Regions from separate parts of the Burkholderia oklahomensis C6786 genome, predicted to be linked through region 2. Evidence: predicted binding sites of a transcription regulator. Region 2 holds the regulator's gene; the other holds the start of a gene.

Region 1 (4,199 bases), 1.4 Mb from region 2:
GCTGATGCTGCCCAATACGTCGAATCTCGGCTTGCCCGTCGCGCTTTTCGCGTTCGGCGAGCCAGGGCTGCTGTATGCGGTCGCATTCTCCGCGCTCGTGCAGATCGGCCATTTCACGATCGGCGTCTGGCTGCTGTCCGGTCGTGCGTCGTGGAAATCGATTGCTGCGAGCCCGACGATCTGGGCGGTCGTCGTCGCGCTCTTCATGACGGTGAACGGCCTGCGCCTGCCCGCGCCGCTCGCGGCGACCTCGACGCAGCTCGGCAACATGGCGCCGCCGCTGATGCTGCTGATGCTCGGCGCGTCGCTCGCGAACATCCGGCTCGCCGGCTTGCACCGGGTCGCGGTGCTCGCGGTCGTGCGTGTCGCGGGCGGCCTCGGCGTCGGGCTCGGGCTCGCGTACCTGCTGGGACTGCCGAGCGTCGCGGCGGGCGCGTTCGTCGTTCAATGCACGATGCCCGTCGCGGTGCTGAGCCACCTGATCGCACAACAGTACGACGGCCCGACCGAAGACATCGCAGGCATGATCCTCGTGTCGACCGGGCTCGCGCTCGCCGGGCTGCCGTTGATGCTCGCTTCGGCGAAACTGGTTGTCGGTTAGGCGGAGGGGTTCAAACTCCGCCTTCCGATTTTCGTCCGCCGCGAGCGCGGACAGGCCGCGATGCGCTCAAACGCAGGCGCAGCGCTTGTGCCGCGACGCAGCGCGCATCCGTTTCGCTTGCGCCGCGCGGCAAGCCCGCCGCGCATCAGCGATGCAGCACGATGACATCGGCGTCGTCCGCATGTTCGAGCAGCAGCCGGCGAACGCGCGCCTGCCAGAGTTCGCGGAACAACGCGGCATCGTCGGGCGACGCCGTCATCGCGACGCAGCGCGGCAGCAGATCGGCGATCCGCGGATCGCCCGGCACGCGATCGAGCCGCGCCGACACGCCGATGCTCGCTTCCGTATCGACACGCGTGAAGCGGAGCCGCCCCGGCATCGGCTCGCCGAACGCGAGCAGCCGGCGGCGATCGAAGCGGCCGCCGATCCCCTTGAAGCCCGTGTCGAACGTCGCGCCCGTCAGCATGCCGACGACGTTCGCCATCACGCCCGTCACGCCCTCCGTCGCCGGATCGCGCAGCGCGACGCGAATCGCGCCGCGCTCGGCGGGCGCATGGCCGTACAGCGCATTGAGCGCGGCACGCGTCATCAGATACGCGGACGCGACCGTCGGACACGAATGGCCCGCGAGCTTCACGACGTCCGCATAGCCGTACTCGATCGCGCCGCCGCCATGCGCAGCGCCGAGGAATGCGGCGAGCGGATCGTGCAGCGCGATGCGCGGCACGGCGTCGAAGAATTCAGGAAAACGGTCTGATGGATGCATGAGGGGCGGGATACGCTTATGGTCACACGGAGCATGGAGCATGGAGCGCGCGGACGGCGCCGCTCGGCATCGGCGGGCGACGCGGATGCCGCCACGGCCGAGGCGCTGCCCGCGCGGCGGGCGGCGGGCGGCGGGCGGCGTCGATCATTGGACGACGAAATCGATCACGATCGTCCCGGGCTCGCGCTGCCGGTACTCGACGCCGACCCGCTCGCCATAATGCAGGCGAATCTGGTTGAGGAGCGGAAGCGGATCGTGATCGTTGACGAAGCGCATGGTTTCGCCGGACTGAAGCGCGTCGAGCGCGCCGAAGATCGCCGCATGACGGAATCGCTTCGCGACGCCGCGCGCGTCGAACGGATAAATCGCGGTCGAAGAAAGATGGAGATGCGGCTGCGACATGATCGGAAGTCCTTATCGGATGACACTCGGATGAAGAAACGACAGTGCGCGTAATGCACCGCAAGATCAGCCGGCCCGCGCCGCTCGATGAACGCGGCGCGGCTGCGATCGGTTCGGCATGAATAGATGCATATTGCGAGCAACTATTCTATGCGCGCGTCCCGACTCGCACAACGGCGCTTCGATCCGATCCGATCGCGCGAAGCCCGCGCGATCGGCGTCGCGTTCAACGCGAATCGCCGCGCCGGAGCGGCGTCCCCGGCATTTCGCGGCACGCCGGCGCCGCGCATGTGCCATTCCGCCGTGCTCGAAAAGATTGATTTCGCTCAACGAATACCGGGACCGGTGCCGCAGAATGAGCGAATAGTTGGTCCGTCCAGCACGTTGATGGAGTCGCCGATGTCCACCGATATCTCGAACCACGCCCCGCTGTCGCTGCCCACGCGCATTCTCGTCGCGATCGATGCGTCGAAGGCATCGCTGCGCGCGGTCGCCTATCTAAAGCTCGTGGCGCCCGCCGGCGCGACCGTGCGCTTCGTCAGCGTCGTCGACACGCCGCGCGCGTACACGCTGCCGCACACGTTCGCGCCGTCCGAATTCGCGGCGGCGCACGTCGAGCTCGTCAACGACGCGTCGAATGCGCTCGGCGACGCAACGAATGCGTTCGGCCGCGCCGACGTCGCCACCGAAACGGCGATCGTCGATCTCGCGAAGAAAGGCGGCGACGTCGTCGACGCCCTCCTCGACGAAACGCGTGACTGGCGAGCCGATCTCCTCGTCGTAGGCTCGCACCAGTATCAAGGGCTGCTGCGCTGGGTCGACCGCAGCGTGTCCGAACCGCTGCTCGCCAAGACGGATTGCGCGATCCTCGTCGTGCCGCCCGGCATCGAGACCGCCGAGCATGCGCCGAAGCGCATCATGCTCGCAACCGACGGCAGCCCGATCGCCGCACACGCATTGCGGTACGGCGCGCAATTCGCGACGTCCGACACGCATTTGCGTGCGATCTACGTGATCGACCGCGCGGTGCGGCTCACCGATTTCGTGCCGATTCACGTGCTCGAAGACGCGTTCGTCGAGGAAAGCGAGAAGGCGCTGGCGGTGGCGCGCCAGTTGCTCGACGAAGCGCCGGGCCAGACGAGCACCGCGGTCGTCAGCACCGACCGGACGAGCGACGACGTCGCGCACACGATCGTCCGCGAAGCCGACCGCTGGCCCGCCGACCTGCTCGTGATGGGCACGCACGGCCGGCGCGGCGTGTCGCGCTGGCTGCTCGGCAGCGTCGCGTTGCGCGTCGCGCGGCTCACGCAGATTCCGCTGCTGCTCGTGCGCGCGCCGGCTGCCTGAGGCGCGAAAGCGGCCGCTGCGGCATGCAAGCGGCCGATCATTTTGCTTTGCGAACGTTTGGGCAATCGCGGCGGCGGCGCGAGCATCATTTGGATGCCCGATTTGATCGAGCACCGGCGCTGCCGCTCGCGGTTTTCACGCGCGGCTACCGGCTTCGTCCGGAATCCCGAATCGGCGAAACGGTCACATCAACAAAACGCGGTGGCCGCTCGCCTCGCTCATTCGCCGGCTCGCGCGGGCCGTTATGCGCGCGAACGAGGTTTGTCCGCGCCGTCCGCCTTTTCATCGAGCAGCACGGCCAACCCGCCCGGCCCGAGCTTGCTCACGTTGACCCAGAAGGGGCTGCCGCCCGGCGTCTCGCCCATCGGCACGATCGGCACCTTGTAGTAGCGGTTCAGCATCATCAGGAACGCGAGCGCGTAGCCGCGCCGCCGCTCCGACGGCGCGATCTCGAGGCTATGCACGTACAGCCGGTCGGTCAGCTGCGAAAGGCCATATATCGCTTCGCCGACTCGCGCGCCTTCCGCATTGCGGATGACGACCGCCCATTTCGCATGCGCCGCGGGCTCGATCTCCGCTTCGGCCGCCTTCGTCTCGATCTTGATCGACGGCAGGCGGCGCAGCTTGCGCCAGGCTCGGAAACTCCGCAGTAATCCCATCGACTTCGTGCCTTTCTATTCCATTGCTCGCTCGGCCGAAAATGGCTTTGACAGTGAGTTTTCGCGTCTTTCGGGAAGCTGGCTGGCGTACGGACTAGGTACAGCTTCGAGCAGGCGCGGCAACTTTTTGTTTTTTTCGATCCATCAAGAGTGCGATAAAAAGTGCCTGATTGGAAATCAGCAAAAGACGAGAGCCGCGTAGGATTCTGCGCAACGGATGTAGGAATTCCCCTACACATGAAATGGATATGTTCGCGGACCGCGGCAACGCGCCGATCGAACGGTTCGAATGTGACTCGATGCGAAGAGGAATCCACAGGCTCATGCGCGCGATTCGCGTTGCGACGCGACGCCGCCGCCGGCCCAAATCCGGCCGCCGGCTTTCCCCGCCTGGAACCGCGAAGCGTCAGCGCCACCTTGAAAT
Region 2 (4,199 bases):
TTGCGATCGTTCCGCGCTTGCGGGCGGGCGTCCGCTGCGTCGACCCGTCGTATATTCGATTCGGCGGCAAACGCCGCGCTGATCGAGCTGCGGGAAATCTCGACGTTTGCATGCGGCGCGCCGACCGCCGCAGCCTGCGACATGCGCGACGCACGCGCTCGCGGGCCGCGCGAAACCCATCACCCCCTCACCGCAACTGCACGGCCGCGAGAAACAGCACCATGCTGCCGATCGCGCCGTCGAGCACGCGCCATGCGAGCGCGCGCTTGAACCACGGCGCGAGCAACCGCGCGCCGTATCCGAGCGCGACGAACCAGATCGCGCTGACCGCCATCGCGCCGATCGCGAACGCGCTGCGCGCGCCTTCCGGCTCGCGCGCGCCGGCCGTGCCGATCAACAGGAACGTGTCCAGATAAACGTGCGGATTGAGCCACGTGAACGCGAGCGTCATCAGCACGATCGGCCATGCGCGCTGCGCGGGCGGCGCGACGGCGGCGCCCGTCGCGTCGAGCGTCGCGTGGCCGGGCTTGAATGCGCGGCGCAGCGCGCTCAGGCCGAACCATGCGAGATACGCGAGGCCGACGTACAGCACCGCGTGAACGAAGGCCGGATAGCGCTCGACGAGCACCGACGCGCCGCCGACGCCCGCGCCGATCAGGATCATGTCCGACAGCGTGCAGAGCAGGATGATCTTGCCGACGTGCGAGCGCATGATTCCTTGCCGAAGGATGAACGCGTTTTGCGCGCCGATGGTGACGATGAGCGATGCGCACAGCATCGCGCCGTGAGAAAAAGCGATCCAGTTCATGTTCGTTGTTGCTTCAGGCGATGGACTAATGGAGCAGGAGGCGCTAGTCTGCGTTGATCGCCTGGGTAAGAAAAGCTAAATCATCTAATGCTGATTAAGGAAAACTGATGCTCGACTACGCGTTGCTCGATGCGCTCGCCGAAGTGATCCGTCACGGCTCGTTCGAACGGGCGGCGAAAGCGCTCAACGTGTCGCCTTCCGCGGTGTCGCAGCGCGTGAAGCTGTTGGAGGAGCGAGTGGGGAGCGTGCTCGTCAAGCGCGGGCAGCCGTGCGTCGCGACGACGTCGGGCGCGCTGTTGTGCCGCCACACCGAGCGCGTGCGGATGCTGGAAGCCGAGCTGTCCGGGCACATGCCCGGATTCGCCGGCGTGGAGACGGGCGCATGGCCGATACTGCGCGTCGCCGTCAACGACGACAGCGTCGCGACCTGGTTCGTCGACGCGGTCGGCCCGTTCTGCGCGGAAAGCGGCACGCTGCTCGATCTCGTGATCGACGATCAGGACTACACGGCGGAGCGGATTCGCGACGGCAGCGTGCAGGGCGCGGTGACGGCACTCGCCGAGCCGATCCAGGGCTGCCGCTCGACGCGCCTCGGCCGCATGCGTTATCACGCGGTGTGCTCGCCCGCGTTCTACGCGCGCTATTTCGGCAAAGGCATCAACCGCGACGCGCTGCGGCGCGCGCCGTGCGTGATGTTCAATCCGAAGGACGGCCTGCAGGCGCGCTTCATCCGGCGCGTGACGCGTGTGGATCTCGATCCGCCGCAGCACTGGATTCCGCACGTCGCCGGCTATCTGCGCGCGTGCGAGGCGGGGCTGGGCTGGGGAATGTGTCCGGAGCGAATGGTCGAGCGTCGGATCGCCGCGGGCGAACTCGTCGATTTGTCGGAAGGAAAGAGCATCGACGTCGAGCTCTACTGGCAGAGCTGGCGATTGTCGATCGGCTGGCTGGACGAGTTCAGCGCGGCGCTCAAGAAGCGCGCCGCGCAGTTTCTCGATTGATTCGATGCGATGCGATGAAAAACGAGCCGCGCCTGGTTACAGGCGGTGGAGGCCGTCGAAATCGACGATGCGGACCATCCGGCCTTGCATCTCGATCAGCCCGCGCTTGTGGAACTTCGACAACGTGCGGCTGACGGTCTCGAGCGTCATGCCGAGATAGCTGCCGATGTCTTCGCGGGTCATCCGCAGGTTGAATTCGTTAGGCGAATAGCCGCGCTTCATGTAGCGCGACGACACGTCGAGCAGGAACGCCGCGACGCGCTCCTCGGCGTTCAACGAGCCGAGCACCATTGTCTGCGACGTCTCGCGGACGATCTGCTCGCTCATCAGCTTGTGCATCCGCAACTGCATCGTGCCGGCTTCCGAGCATAGCGTCTTCAGCGCGCTGTACGGAATCACGCAGACCGAACTGTCTTCGAGCGCGACCGCGGTGCGCGGATGCGCGTCGTCGCAGATGCCGTCGAGGCCGAGCGCTTCGCCCGCGAGATGCAGCCCGGTGACTTGCTCGCGACCGTCGTGGCGTGTGGCGATGGTCTTCAGCGATCCTGAGCGAACCGCGTACACGTTGTCGAAATTATCGCCTTCGCGGAACAGCGTTTCGCCGCGGCGGACCGGGCGCGCGGTGCAGATCACGGATTCGAGGCGCGCGAGCGCCTCGGGGGCGAGCCCTTGGGGCATGCAGAGATGGCGCATCGCGCACGTCGAACAGTGCGCGGCCTGACGCGGTGCCCACGTACTGGAGGCATGGACGGGAGCAGCGGCGGCGGCGGGTCGGGCGACGGGCGTAAGCATGATGGATGGCTCTGAGGTTGAATCGGTAAAGCCATTGTCCCATCGTGGACAAAGCCTGTTTAGCGACAAAACGCCGCGACTCCCCGTGCGATTTCCTTGTTCGGCCGCAACGCGCGGTTGCGGCGAAACATCGCATCCGTTGCGTTCGGTCAGCTGTCCCGATCTTCCGGATGGGCGGCGGACGGGATCAGCAGCACGGGCAGCGCCGAGTGGCGCACGCACTGTTCGGCGACGCTGCCGAGCACGAGCCGTTTGAAACCGCGGCGGCCGTGCGTGCCGAGCACGAGCAGATCGGCGCCGAACGCTTTGGCGCCGTCGACGATGAGCGACGGCACGTCGGCGAGCGACGACGCTTCGCCGATTTTCATCGCGCCCTTCACGCCGGCTTCCTGCATCTTCTGCGCAAATTCCTTCGCCAGATCGTTGCCCTGCTGGAGCAGTTGCGTGCGAAGGATCGACGGATCGTAGCCGGGCACGTTGTAGTAGATCGCAGCGTTTTCCACGATGTAGAAGGGCTGCAATTCCGCGCCGCTCGTCTTCGCGATGTCGAGCGCCGCGTCGAATGCGTGGCGTGCCGTTTCGCTGCCGTCGACTGCGACAAGAATGCGCTGGTACATGATGTCTCCGTGGTGCGGTTGAGAAAAGATCGGCCGTTCGGCCGATCGAGTTTGACGATGTCTTTTTACAAAGTAAACGATTACTGACTACGATGCGGCGAACTGACGCAGCCGAGTAAACGCGGCGTCGGACTTTTCCGGTTTCGATCGAGCGCGGCGGTTTTTTTGCGCGCGATTTGCGTATCGACCGGGTCGGCTCGCGCCGCGTTCCTCGACGCCGTAATAGACTTGGCTGGAACTCGGGCTGGCTCGCCTGCCGACGCGAGCCGATGCTGGTTTGAAACGCATCGGGCGATACCGTTCCCTGTGTTTCGTGCGGCGCTCGATGGAGGACGGCAGGCGTTGGCGCCGGAGATGCGTGTCGATGGGCGTAGCCGCTGCGCCTGCTTGTTCGTTTCGTTCAACCGGAGAAGGAGGAAACCTATGCCGTATGTCGTGCTCGAGTTGCTGACCGAAGACGCCGACCGGTACTCGCTGCCGGACCTGATCGGCGTGGACAGCGCCTCGCCCGATATGCCGCACGTTTGCGAAATGCTGCTCGCGGACGCTCAATGGCCGACGATCCAGGCCTATCTCGATCGGCAGGAACTGCCGTACAAGTTCGCGCGGCCGAGCACGGCGCGGCGGGTTCCTCGTAATAATCCGTGCTGGTAGCGCGGGGCGTTTGGCGCAGGTCGGATCGGCCTGATCTCGTGCGTCGGTCGATCGTTGCCGTGATGTGTTGGGGAAGACGATCGGCTTGTCGCGAAAGCTGCTGTTCTCGATGTGCCGAGACTTTCCCCTTCGTTGCAGTCCCGCGCGAGCGGCTTGCTGACGTTCGTGCCTCCAGCCCTCGGCGGCAAGCCGCTCGCGCTTCATCCATCGACAAGCCGAACGTTAGGCCTGTTGCTTGTCGATCGGCCGGCGCATATCGACGGTTTGCGTTCCATCCGCCTACCGTGCGGCGATCGGTGAAGGCCGGGCAGGTGAAACCCGTCGATG

Evidence for each region. The regulator FNR, encoded in region 2, switches genes on or off when oxygen is low (the NO sensors DNR and NnrR bind a similar motif). The targets are predictions, from matches to a motif close to TTGATNNNNATCAA.
Region 1: the regulator FNR is predicted to act here: its motif matches at 2,086-2,099, upstream of BG90_RS26470 (universal stress protein).

What each region holds. Positions count from the first base shown of each region.
Region 1 is NZ_CP009556.1:1,958,688-1,962,886, reverse strand. It holds gene BG90_RS26485 (AEC family transporter) at 1-601, shown strand, start outside; gene BG90_RS26480 (hypothetical protein) at 747-1,367, opposite strand; gene BG90_RS26475 (DUF2249 domain-containing protein) at 1,512-1,769, opposite strand; gene BG90_RS26470 (universal stress protein) at 2,157-3,116, shown strand; gene BG90_RS26465 (hypothetical protein) at 3,359-3,775, opposite strand; gene BG90_RS26460 (NADH-quinone oxidoreductase subunit B family protein) at 4,199-4,199, opposite strand, start outside.
Region 2 is NZ_CP009556.1:570,177-574,375, forward strand. It holds gene BG90_RS20535 (LysE/ArgO family amino acid transporter) at 188-808, opposite strand; gene BG90_RS20540 (LysR family transcriptional regulator ArgP) at 916-1,809, shown strand; gene fnr (fumarate/nitrate reduction transcriptional regulator Fnr) at 1,846-2,601, opposite strand; gene BG90_RS20550 (universal stress protein) at 2,751-3,218, opposite strand; gene BG90_RS20555 (hypothetical protein) at 3,642-3,872, shown strand.